Regions from separate parts of the Streptomyces sp. NPDC111507 genome, predicted to be linked through region 2. Evidence: riboswitches for the same ligand, from Rfam matches in the RefSeq annotation. Region 2 holds a riboswitch; the other holds the start of a gene.

Region 1 (6,336 bases), on a different contig from region 2:
GTGGGAGCCGTCGCCGCGCATGGCCATGCGGGCGGCGGTGACCGCCTTGACCGCTGCCATGCCGTTGCGTTCGATGCAGGGGATCTGGACGAGGCCGCCGACCGGGTCGCAGGTGAGGCCGAGGTTGTGTTCCATGCCGATCTCGGCGGCGTTCTCGACCTGTTCGGGGCTGCCGCCGAGGACCTCGGCGAGGGCGCCCGCGGCCATCGAGCAGGCCGAGCCGACCTCGCCCTGGCAGCCGACCTCGGCGCCGGAGATGGAGGCGTTCTCCTTGAAGAGCATCCCGATGGCGCCGGCGGCCAGCAGGAAGCGCACGACGCCGTCCTCGTCCGCTCCGGGGATGAAGTTGATGTAGTAGTGGAGGACCGCCGGGATGATGCCCGCGGCGCCGTTCGTGGGGGCCGTGACCACGCGGCCGCCCGCCGCGTTCTCCTCGTTCACCGCCATGGCGTAGAGCGTGATCCACTCCATCGCGTGGGCCAGCGGGTCGCCCTCCGCCCGCAGCTGGCGGGCCGAGACGGCGGCGCGGCGGCGGACCTTGAGCCCGCCCGGCAGGATGCCCTCGCGGGCCATGCCCCGGGAGACGCACGCCTGCATCACACGCCAGATGGCGAGCAGACCCTCGCGGATCTCCTCCTCGGTGCGCCAGGCCCGCTCGTTCTCCAGCATCAGGGCGGAGATCGACAGGCCGGTCTCCTTCGTCAGCCGCAGCAGCTCGTCGCCCGTGCGGAAGGGGTACTTGAGCACCGTGTCGTCGAGCTTGATGCGGTCCTCGCCCACCGCGTCCTCGTCGACCACGAAGCCGCCGCCGACCGAGTAGTACGTCTTCTCCAGGACGAGTGTGCCGGAGGCGTCGTAGGCGAAGACCGTCATGCCGTTCGCGTGGTACGGCAGGGCCTTGCGGCGGTGCAGGACCAGGTCGTCGGCGAAGGAGAAGGAGATCTCGTGCGTGCCGAGGAGCGAGAGACGGCCCGAGGACTTGATCTGCTCCACGCGGTCGTCGGCGCCCTCCACGTCCACGGTTCGCGGCGACGCGCCCTCCAGGCCAAGGAGCACCGCCTTGGGGGTGCCGTGGCCATGACCGGTCGCGCCCAGGGAGCCGTACAGCTCCGCCCGGACGGAGGCCACGGAGTCCAGCAGCTCCTCGTTGCGCAGCCGGCGGGCGAACATGCGCGCCGCACGCATCGGGCCCACCGTGTGGGAGCTCGACGGGCCTATGCCGATCGAGAACAGGTCGAAGACCGAGATGGCCACGGGGACTCCTCACAACAGGGGTGGTGCAGGGGGGCGGGCGCCGCGCACAGCTCCGGTTCCAGTGTGCGCGGCGTCCCGGTGAATCGTACGTTCCATGCGAATTTCTGTACGAAAGTGAACTTTCGCAGGAACTGGTTCTGTACTACTTCAGGCCGGGGTACAGCGGGTGCTTGTCGGCCAGGGCGGAGACCCGGGACTTGAGGGACTCCGCGTCGTACGAGGGCTTCAGCGCCTCGGCGATGATGTCCGCGACCTCGGTGAAGTCCTCGGCCTGGAAGCCGCGGGTGGCGAGGGCGGGCGTGCCGATGCGCAGGCCGGACGTGACCATCGGGGGTCGCGGGTCGTTCGGGATGGCGTTGCGGTTGACCGTGATGCCGACCTCGTGGAGACGGTCCTCGGCCTGCTGACCGTCCAGCTCGGAGTTGCGCAGGTCGACCAGGACCAGGTGCACGTCCGTGCCGCCGGACAGGACGTCCACGCCCACGGCCTTGACGTCGTCCTGGACCAGGCGCTCGGCCAGGATCCGCGCGCCGTCCAGCGTGCGCTGCTGGCGCTCCTTGAAGTCGTCGGAGGCGGCGACCTTGAAGGAGACGGCCTTCGCGGCGATCACGTGCTCCAGCGGACCGCCCTGCTGGCCGGGGAAGACCGCGGAGTTGATCTTCTTCGCCAGCTCGGCGGTGGACAGGATCACGCCACCGCGCGGGCCGCCCAGCGTCTTGTGCGTCGTGGTCGTGACCACGTGGGCGTGCGGCACCGGGTTCGGGTGCAGGCCCGCGGCCACGAGGCCCGCGAAGTGCGCCATGTCGACCATCAGGTACGCGCCGACCTCGTCCGCGATCCGGCGGAACGCGGCGAAGTCCAGCTGACGCGGGTAGGCCGACCAGCCCGCCACGATCAGCTGCGGCCTGGACTCCTTGGCGAGGCGCTCGACCTCGGCCATGTCGACCTGACCGGTCTCGTCGTTCACGTGGTACGCGACCACGTTGTACAGCTTGCCGGAGAAGTTGATCTTCATGCCGTGGGTGAGGTGCCCGCCGTGCGCGAGGTTCAGACCCATGATCGTGTCGCCCGGCTTCAGCAGCGCGAACATCGCCGCCGCGTTGGCCTGGGCGCCCGAGTGGGGCTGCACGTTCGCGTGCTCGGCGCCGAAGAGCGCCTTGACGCGGTCGATGGCGATCTGCTCGACCACGTCGACGTGCTCGCAGCCGCCGTAGTAGCGGCGGCCCGGGTAGCCCTCGGCGTACTTGTTGGTCAGGACCGAGCCCTGGGCCTCCATGACCGCGACCGGAGCGAAGTTCTCCGAGGCGATCATCTCCAGGGTGGACTGCTGGCGGTGCAGCTCGGCGTCGACGGCGGCGGCGACGTCCGGGTCCAGCTCGTGCAGGGGCGTGTTCAGAAGCGACATCAGTCAGAAGTCCTTAAGAGCCGGAGAACTCGGTGTACTCGTCGGCGGAGAGCAGATCGGCCGGCTCGTCCGTGACGCGTACCTTGAACAGCCAGCCACCCTCGAAGGGGGCGGAGTTCACCAGCGACGGGTCGTCGACCACGTCCTGGTTGGCCTCCACGACCTCGCCGGTGACCGGCGCGTACAGGTCGCTGACCGACTTGGTCGACTCCAGTTCGCCGCAGGTCTCGCCCGCGGTCACCGTGTCACCGACCGCCGGAAGCTGGGCGTAGACGACATCGCCGAGCGCGTTGGCCGCGAACTCGGTGATGCCGACCGTCGAGACGCCGTCCTCGGCGACCGACAGCCACTCGTGCTCCTTGCTGTAGCGCAGCTGCTGGGGGTTGCTCATGGCCTGAATTCTCCTGTACGCGGGGGAGTGCGGATGAACGGGATGACCGAGTGGTCTTGGGATACGAGACGTGACACAGCGGCGTGCGTCACGTGGGCGCGCTGGACGGGGCCCTTTCGGCCCCGAAGCTCGGCCCCGAAGCTACTTCTGGCGCTTGTAGAACGGCAGCGCCACGACCTCGTAGGGCTCATGGCTGCCCCGGATGTCCACGCCGACCCCGGCCGTGCCCGGCGAGGCGTGCGCGGCGTCGACGTACGCCATCGCGATCGGCTTGCCCAGCGTCGGGGAGGGCGCGCCGGAGGTGACCTCGCCGATCACCTTGCCGTCGGCGACGACCGGGTACCCGGCGCGCGGCACGCGACGGCCCTCGGCGACAAGCCCGACGAGTACCCGCGGAGGGTTCTCCTCGGCGCGGGAGGCGGCCTCCTGGAGCGCGGCACGCCCCACGAAGTCCCCCTCCTTCTCGAACTTCACGACCCGCCCGAGCCCCGCGTCGAAGGGGGTGAGCGAGGTGGTCAGCTCATGCCCGTACAGCGGCATGCCCGCCTCCAGGCGCAGCGTGTCGCGGCAGGAGAGGCCGCAGGGGACGAGCCCGACGGGCGTGCCCGCGTCCGTCAGCGCCTGCCACAGCTTCTCCGCGTCGGACGGGGCCACGAACAGCTCGAAGCCGTCCTCGCCCGTGTAGCCCGTGCGGGCGATCAGCGCCGGGACGCCCGCGACGGTGCCCGGCAGGCCCGCGTAGTACTTCAGCCCGTCCAGGTCGGCGTCGGTCAGCGACTTGAGGATGCCGGGGGACTCGGGGCCCTGCACGGCGATCAGCGCGTACGCGTCGCGGTCGTCGCGCACGAGGGCGTCGAAGACGGCGGCACGCTCGGTCAGCGCGTCCAGCACCACCTGGGCGTTGGAGGCGTTCGCGACGACCATGTACTCGTTTTCGGCCAGCCGGTAGACGATCAGGTCGTCCAGGATGCCGCCGTCCTCCCGGCAGATCATCGTGTAGCGGGCGCGGCCGACGCCGACGGAGGCGATGTTGCCGACCAGCGCGTGGTTGAGCAGGGCGGCGGCCTGCGGTCCGGTGACCGTGATCTCGCCCATGTGCGACAGGTCGAAGAGACCGGCCCGGGTGCGCACGGCGAGGTGCTCGTCGCGCTCGGAGCCGTAGCGCAGGGGCATGTCCCAGCCCGCGAAGTCGGTCATCGTCGCGCCGAGCGAGCGATGCAGGGCATCGAGCGCGGTGAGACGGGGTGCGTTACTGCTCATCGGTGGGGCTCCCAAGGCATGACGGCGAGGTCGTTCCTCCCCATCTGTCATCGGAACCTGAGAGGTTCATCACGACCCCGCGAACGGAGGTCCTGACTTGCACCTTGGGTGGAGCCGCTGGACAGCGGCCCGCTTTTCAGATGTGCCTCGCCCGCGCGGTAACGGGGCCTGAGAGATTCAAGGGAGGGACTTGCTCCTTCGGCGCCCGGGTACCCGAAGGTTCCCGGAACTCTCCCGCGCGGATTCAAGCGGCCGGTATGCAGTTGGCGGGCACATCATCGCACGCGCCGTCCGATCATGGCAGTCCGCATCTGTAACCGGCCTGTGGCAGTCCGCGTACGGAAACGAGAGACACCGCGCATTACCTTCTCTTTACACTCGACGGGGATGGGACTCCAGACCCAAGGGGAGGACGATCACGGTGAACAGGACCACGGCGTACGCCACGACCTCGGGCCTCGCGCTGCCCGAGCAGCCCGGTGCCCCGGCCAGGACCCGGGAGACGTGCGGAGCGCTGCCGACGGCCGTCGTCCGCGACCTCAGAGAGCGCGCGGGACACTCTCCGCACGGTCTGCACTTCGCGGCGGCCGACGTCGTCGTGGTCACCGGACTGCCGGGCAGCGGCAAGTCCACCCTGATGCGCCGCGCCGTCGAGGGCCCGCGCATCGACTCCCAGGACACCCGGGACCGCTGGGACGAGCGGACGGGCGGCCGGCTGCCGTACGCCGCCTACCGGCCCCTCGTCCGCCTCGCGCACTACGCGGGCCTGCGTCGCGCCCTGCGCTCCGGTGCCGGGCTCGTCGTCCACGACTGCGGTGCGCAGGCCTGGGTGCGCCGCTGGCTCGCCCGCGAGGCCCAGCGCCGCGGCGGCACCCTCCACCTGCTGCTGCTCGACGTCGCGCCCCGCACGGCGCTGGAGGGCCAGCGTGAGCGCGGCCGGGGCGTGTCGCGATACGCGTTCGCCCGTCACCGGGGCGCGGTCGCCCGGTTGCTGCGCTCCGTCGAGCGGGGCGACCTGCCGGAGGGCTGCGGCTCGGCGGTGCTCCTCGACCGGGACGCGGCGGACGTACTGCGGCGGATCGGCTTCGGTGACTGAGAAACGGCCGCGAGTGGCCGAGAGCAGTCGAGAGGCGCCGCGAGCGGTCGGGAAGTCGTACAGGCCCACTAACCTTTCCAGCCAGAACACCAGAACAGTGGTTCACCGCAGGCGGTAGACAGGTAGACAGATGGACATCCCCGACTTCCCGGACTTCTCGGTACCGGCGTACCCGCAACCCGGCCCCCACCCCCACTCGCACGGCGGCTGGCCGGGCAACGAACTGGAGGAGGTGCTCTCCGCGTCCCTCGGAGTGCCCTCGGCCGGCGGCCGCATCGTCGAGGTCCTCGGCCGCAGCTTCGTCTGGGTGCCGCTGCCCAACGGCGGCGGACCGCACGCGGGATCCCTCGACCTGCCCACCCTGGAGATCGAGGGCCAGGCGTACGTGCCGGTCTTCAGCTCCGAGGAGCAGTTCCGCCAGGTCGCCGGCAGCCATCTGTCGTACACGATCGCGCCCGCCGTCGAGTTCGCCCGCGGGCTGCCCCCGCAGGTCGGTATCGCGATCAACCCGGACGGGGTGGTCGGCGTGCCGCTGCCGCCCCTCGCGGTCGCCGAGCTGTGCCGGACCGGGCGCACCCCGCTGGACGGGCCCACGAGCGGTGGCCGGGTGAAGCTCTACGAGCCCGACTGGCAGGACGACCCGGTGGACTTCTTCGCCGCCGCCTCGGCCGAGTTCGCGGCGACGGGAGTCGTCCTGACCGCCCGCCGCTGTCTGGCCAGCATCGAGGGCGACGACCCGGTCATGTTCGTCGGGGTCGAACTCTCCGTGTGGGAGGGAGACCTCCGGACGCTCCCCATGGACGCCCTCGCCCGCGCCCTCGCCCGCGTCGCGGTCAAGTGGCCGGTGAACCTGGTCCTCCTCGACGTCGCCCAGGACCCGGTGGCCGACTGGATGCGCGCCCAGGTGCGGCCCTTCTACCAGCAGGCCCG
Region 2 (6,336 bases):
GATCTCCTGGTACCGCTGGCGCCCGCACCGCCCGGTATCGCCGCGCATCGCCCGCACCGCGTCGCCGAACTCCTCCCGGTCCTCACGCACCGGCTCACTCCCGCCCCACTGCTCAGCTCGCCCGCCTGATCACCCACCCGGAGAAGCACACCAAGCGCATCGCCCCGTGCCCCGCCACCGTTGCCCCGGTCGCGGGGCACGCTGCCGCCCGAACCCGTCCGCTCGTTCGGGCCCCACAGCGCTCGTACGAGGGAGAACGCCCCCTCCACCCCGACCGGACTAGCCCCATCCGGCCACCGCGAACCCCCCGAAGGGACCGTGCAGTTGGACTGAACCGTCCGCACGGGTGACGCGTCTCCAATCTGTGAGGAGCGCTGCTGCGAAATCCCTGCGGATTGACGTCCGTAGGGCAACACTGGGTTCCATACACATGCCACCGGGGGGCGGCCATGAGCACTTCAAGCCGCGGGAAAGACACCACAGCCACCACTCATCTCTCATCCCAGCGAAAGATCCCATCCATGTGCCAGCACCAGCCACCGTGTCCGACAGCCGAATCAGCCGACCGGGAGTCCGCCCGCCTCGTGGCGCACCACCCGGAGCAGGGATGGAGCCTGCTGTGCAACGGCGTTCTGCTCTTCGAGGACACCGGTGAGCTCCTGCCCGACGGCCAGATCATCGCTCCGCACCGCCCCCAGGGCAGCGAGCACGTGATGACGGCCGCCTGAGCCGCACAACCGGGTGGCGGTGACCGCCGCCCGGACATGGAGAGGGGCCGGCCCGGAGACGTGATCTCCGAACCGGCCCCGACGCGTATCCGAGGGTGACTACGCTTCGTAAGCGTCCAGCGGCGGGCAGGAACAGACCAGGTTCCGGTCGCCGTACGCCTGGTCGATGCGGCGCACCGGCGGCCAGTACTTGTCCGCGGCCGAGACACCGGCCGGGAAGACGGCCTCCTCGCGGGTGTACTCGTGCTTCCACTCGCCACCGAGCGCGGCGGCGGTGTGCGGCGCGTTCCGCAGCGGGTTGTCCTCGGCCGCCCAGACGCCCGAGCCGACCTTGTCGATCTCCGCACGAATGGCGATCATCGCGTCGCAGAACCGGTCGAGCTCGATCAGGTCCTCGGACTCGGTGGGCTCGATCATCAGCGTGCCGACCACCGGGAAGGACATCGTCGGCGCGTGGAAGCCGTAGTCGATGAGCCGCTTGGCGATGTCGTCGACGCTGACGCCGGTCGCCTTGGTCAGCGGACGCAGATCGATGATGCACTCGTGCGCGACGAGCCCGCCGGGACCGGTGTAGAGCACCGGGAAGTGCGGCTCCAGGCGCTTGGCGATGTAGTTCGCGGACAGCACCGCCACCTGCGTGGCCCGCTTGAGGCCCTCGCCGCCCATGAGACGAACGTACGCCCAGGAGATGGGCAGAATGCCCGCCGAGCCCCAGGGAGCGGCGGAGATCGGTCCCACGCCGGTCTCGGGGCCGGCCGCGGGCTGCAGCGGGTGGTTCGGCAGGTACGGCGCCAGGTGCGCGCGTACGCCGACCGGGCCCACGCCCGGACCGCCGCCGCCGTGCGGGATGCAGAACGTCTTGTGCAGGTTCAGGTGGGAGACGTCACCGCCGAAGTGGCCCGGCTTGGCGAGGCCCACCAGCGCGTTGAGGTTGGCGCCGTCGACGTACACCTGCCCGCCCGCCTCGTGCACCTGCGCGCAGATGTCGGCGACGTGCTCCTCGAACACACCGTGCGTCGAGGGGTACGTGATCATCAGCACCGCGAGCTCGTCGCGGTGCTGCTCGATCTTCGAGCGCAGGTCCGCGACGTCGATCTCGCCGTCCCCGGCGGTCTTCACGACGACGACCTTCATGCCGGCCATCACCGCACTCGCGGCGTTCGTGCCGTGCGCGGAGGACGGGATCAGGCAGACCGTGCGCTGGTCATCGCCGTTGGCCCGGTGGTAGCCGCGTACGGCCAGCAGCCCGGCCAGCTCGCCCTGGGAGCCCGCGTTCGGCTGGAGCGACACCTTGTCGTACCCGGTGACCTCGGCGAGCCGCTCCTCCAGCTCCTGGATGAGGGTGAGATAGCCCTGCGCCTGCTCGGCGGGCACGAAGGGGTGCAGCTGGCCGAACTCGGGCCAGGTGACCGGCTCCATCTCGGTGGTCGCGTTGAGCTTCATGGTGCAGGAGCCCAGCGGGATCATGCCGCGGTCGAGCGCGTAGTCGCGGTCGGACAGCTTGCGCAGGTAGCGCAGCATCGCGGTCTCGGAGCGGTACTGGTGGAAGACCGGGTGTGTGAGGTAGTCGTCGGTGCGCAGCAGCGCGGCGGGCAGCGTGTCCTCGGCGACGGCGTCCAGCGCCTCGATGTCACCGTCGACACCGAACGCGGTCCAGACAGCGCCCACCTGCTTGCGGGCGGTGGTCTCGTCGCAGGCGATCGACACGTGGTCGGCGTCGACGAGGTGGAGGTTGACGCCTCCGCTGCGCGCGCCCGCCACGACCTCGGCGGCGCGGCCCGGCACCCGCGCGGTCAGCGTGTCGAAGTAGGCGCCGTGCACGACCTCGACCCCGCCGGCCGTCAGGCCCGCGGCGAGGATCGTGGCGTACCGGTGCGTACGCCGCGCGATGGTCCGCAGACCCTCGGGACCGTGGTAGACGGCGTACATGCCGGCCATCACCGCGAGAAGCACCTGCGCCGTGCAGATGTTGCTGGTCGCCTTCTCGCGGCGGATGTGCTGCTCCCGCGTCTGCAGGGCGAGCCGGTACGCCTTGTGTCCGTCGGCGTCCACGGAGACGCCCACCAGCCGGCCGGGCAGGCTGCGCGCGAACGTCTCACGCACCGCCATGTATCCGGCGTGCGGACCGCCGAAGCCCATCGGCACGCCGAAGCGCTGGGTCGTACCGATCGCGATGTCGGCGCCGAGCTCACCGGGCGAGGCGAGCAGCGTGAGGGCGAGCAGGTCGGCGGCGACCGTGACGACCGCGCCGAGCTCGTGCGCCTGCTCGATGACGGGCTTCAGGTCGCGTACGGCGCCGGAGGCACCCGGGTACTGGATCAGCACGCCGTTGATCTCACGCCCGGCGATCTCGGCGGGGATGCCCTCGCCCAGGTCGGCGACGACGATCTCGACGCCGGTCGGCTCCGCGCGGGTCTCGATGACGGCGACGGTCTGCGGCAGGGTGTCCGCGTCGACCAGGAAGAGGCCCTTCTTGTTCTTGCCCATGCGCCGGGACAGCGACATCGCCTCGGCGGCGGCGGTGCCCTCGTCGAGCAGCGAGGCACCGGAGGTGGGCAGCCCGGTCAGCTCGGCGACGACGGTCTGGAAGTTCAGCAGCGCTTCGAGCCGCCCCTGGGAGATCTCCGGCTGGTACGGCGTGTACGCGGTGTACCAGGCCGGGTTCTCCATGACGTTGCGCAGGATCACCGGCGGCGTGAACGTGCCGTAGTAGCCGAGGCCGATCATCGAGTCGAGCACCTGGTTGCGGTCCGCGAGGGAGCGCAGCTCGGCCAGTACCTCGGCCTCGGTGCGCGCGCCCGGCAGCTCCAGCGCCTCGGCGTTCTTGATGACGTCCGGCACCGCGGCGGCCGTCAGCTCGTCGAGCGAGCCGTACCCGACCTGCGCGAGCATCTTGGCCCGCGCCTCGGGGTCGGGCCCGATGTGGCGCTGCTCGAAGGGGATTCCCTGTTCGAGCTCGGAGAGCGGAATGCGATGGGCGGTCATTGCGGAGGCCTCCTGGTCTGACACGACCTTCGAGGGGCACCACGGCGCGGGTACCCCGACGGCCTCCCCCTCTGTCATCTCAACCTGAGAGCTTCACCGGCCCGCCCGCTCGCTGCGACCCGGCTTTCACCGTCGGTGAGGGCGGAGGCCTTCGACACCCGCCCTGCTTTCCAGAGTGACCTCGTCCGTGCGGTACGTGTGCCTGAGAGATTCCGGGGAGGATTTGCTCCTTCGGCGCCTCCGGTGATGTCTGGAGGACTCTCCCGCACGGGGTCAGCAGCCGCTTGCCAGCCTACCAGCGAGGACAACGTACGAGCTTTCGAGTGGCCACCTTCCCGAATGTGCTCTTTTGTAGTGCTTACGGATGAGTTGCTAGCGAGTGGAGGGACCGTGCAGACCGACATCGATCCGCGCAACCTGATCGGCCGCAAGGCGCTCGACCGCAACGGCGCCAAGATCGGCACGGTCGACGAGGTCTATCTCGACGACGCGACCGGCGTCCCGGAGTGGGCCGCCATACGGACGGGCCTGTTCAGCAGGGACGCCTTCGTCCCCCTGGAGCCCAGCGAAGTCGTCGAGGGCACGCTGCGTGTCCCCTTCGACCGTGCCCTGATCAAGGACGCCCCCGACTTCGGCGTGGGCCGCCACCTCTCCCCCGAACAGGAACTCCAGCTCTACCACCACTACGGCCTGGACGTGACACCCCCGTCCCCACCCCCGGACCGCGACTTCGGCCGCCTGGCAGGCACGGACGAAGGGTGACTTCTCGGTTTGCGCCCCGCTGACGCGCCCCTCCAGGGGCGCGGGGCTCTGACATCATGCGGCTCCGCCGCGTGGCCGCGACCAGCCACATACCGCCCGCAGCGCCGACCTCACCCCCCGCGGCGATCGCACACGGCCCCCATCACCAACGGCAACGGATCAGCCAACTCCAACGCGACATCATCCGTACGAAACGTCCGCACACGCCCCGGCTCGGAGTAAGGCGTCTCGAACCGCACGGTCACCCTCCCGAGCCCGCTCCCCTGCACCCATCCGTGCCCGTACTCCGCATGCCGCACGTCATGCCCCGCAGGCCACCGGCGCTCGGCAGCCGGCGTCTGCTCGGCAGCTACTTCCTCCGCCCCGTCCTCGTCCGGATGCTCCAGCACCGCCGCCTCCCCCGCGGCGGCCTCCGCCTCCGCTTGCGCCTGAGCCTGGGCCTGGGCGAAAAGGTCCTCCTGCGTGTAGTCCGCGAGCCCCGAGACGCCGACCCCCAGCAGCCGCACGCCCCCGGTCGTGTCCACCGCCTCCAGAAGCCGCGCGGCAGCCTCCCGTACGACGCCGGGGTCGTCCGTCGGCCCCCGCAGCGTCTCCGACCGGGTCAGCGTCGAGAAGTCGTACCTCCGCACCTTCAGCACGATGGTCCGCCCGGACAGCCCCGCATCCCGCAACCGCCGCACACACCGGTCGGCGAGCCGCTGCACCTCCAGGCCGACCCGCATCCGGTCGTGGATGTCCACGTCGTACGTGTCCTCCACCGACACGGACTTCGTCTCCCGCTCGGCCACCACGGGCCGCTCGTCGTGCGCCAGCGCCATCGCGTACAGCGCGTGCCCGTGCGCCTTCCCCACCAGCCGTACGAGTTCGTCCTCGCCCGCCTCGGCGATCTCGTCGACCGTGGTGATCCCGGCCCGCCGCAGATGGTCCCCGGTCGCGGGCCCGACACCCGGCAGCGTCCGCACCGACATCGGCCCCAGCAGCGCGCGTTCCGTCCCAGGTTCTATGACCACGAGACCGTCGGGCTTCGCCTGCTCCGAAGCGATCTTGGCGAGCATCTTGGACGCTGCGAGCCCCACCGAACCCGTCAGCCCCGTCACGGCCCGGATGTCCGCGCGCAGCTTCGCCCCGACCAGCCGCGCGGAAGCCTCGTCCCAGGCCGCTTCCCCCGCCTCCAGATCGACGAACGCCTCGTCCAGGCTCAGCGGCTCCACCAGCGGCGACAACGCCCCCAGCAGCCCCATCACCTGCTCGCTGACCTCCCGGTAGAGCGTGAAGCGGGGCACGAGATACGCGGCGTTCGGCGCCAGGCGACGTGCCTGGGCCATGGGCATCGCCGAGTGCACCCCGAACACCCGTGCCTCGTAGGAGGCGGTCGAGACGACTCCGCGGGGTCCGAGCCCGCCCACGACGACGGCCTTCCCGCGCAGGCTCGGCTTGGCTGCCTGCTCCGCCGAGGCGAAGAAGGCATCCATGTCGAGATGCAGGATCGTAGGCGCGGTTCTCACATGTCCGATGCTGCCCTACGCCACTGACAATGCCTCCGCGGACCTCAGACGGCCCGATTGCGCCGACGCGCCAGCTCGTCCGTCGGGTTGTGCCCGACGAGTGTCTCGCCCGTGTCCACACGCTCCCCGTGCAACTGCGAGAGCGCGCTCTCGACGTCCCGCCACACCACGCCCACGGCGATCCCGAAGACGCCCTGACCGCCCTGCAACAGGGCGTGGACCTCGTCGGGCGAGGAGCATTCATAGACGGTCGCGCCGTCGCTCATCAGCGTCATCCGCTCCAGGTCCCGGAAGCCGCGTTCCCTGAGGTGCTGGACCGTGGTGCGGATGTTCTGCAACGACACTCCCGTGTCGAG

The links. Region 2 has a riboswitch for glycine ahead of gcvP (aminomethyl-transferring glycine dehydrogenase). Riboswitches for the same ligand answer to the same signal wherever they lie in the genome.
Region 1: another riboswitch for glycine. It lies ahead of gcvT (glycine cleavage system aminomethyltransferase GcvT); the one in region 2 lies ahead of gcvP (aminomethyl-transferring glycine dehydrogenase).

The regions. Positions count from the first base shown of each region.
Region 1 covers NZ_JBVKBU010000017.1:40,701-47,036, forward strand. Annotated here, with positions in the region: gene ACZ7M2_RS42315 (L-serine ammonia-lyase) at 1-1,254, opposite strand, end outside; gene glyA (serine hydroxymethyltransferase) at 1,397-2,659, opposite strand; gene gcvH (glycine cleavage system protein GcvH) at 2,673-3,050, opposite strand; gene gcvT (glycine cleavage system aminomethyltransferase GcvT) at 3,192-4,310, opposite strand; glycine riboswitch at 4,345-4,456, opposite strand; glycine riboswitch at 4,457-4,557, opposite strand; gene ACZ7M2_RS42335 (AAA family ATPase) at 4,726-5,406, shown strand; gene ACZ7M2_RS42340 (enhanced serine sensitivity protein SseB C-terminal domain-containing protein) at 5,537-6,336, shown strand, end outside.
Region 2 covers NZ_JBVKBU010000012.1:8,773-15,108, reverse strand. Annotated here, with positions in the region: gene ACZ7M2_RS35960 (hypothetical protein) at 1-129, shown strand, start outside; gene ACZ7M2_RS35955 (DUF5999 family protein) at 522-728, shown strand; gene gcvP (aminomethyl-transferring glycine dehydrogenase) at 828-3,713, opposite strand; glycine riboswitch at 3,894-3,989, opposite strand; gene ACZ7M2_RS35945 (PRC-barrel domain-containing protein) at 4,104-4,475, shown strand; gene ACZ7M2_RS35940 (DNA polymerase IV) at 4,586-5,980, opposite strand; gene ACZ7M2_RS35935 (MerR family transcriptional regulator) at 6,025-6,336, opposite strand, start outside.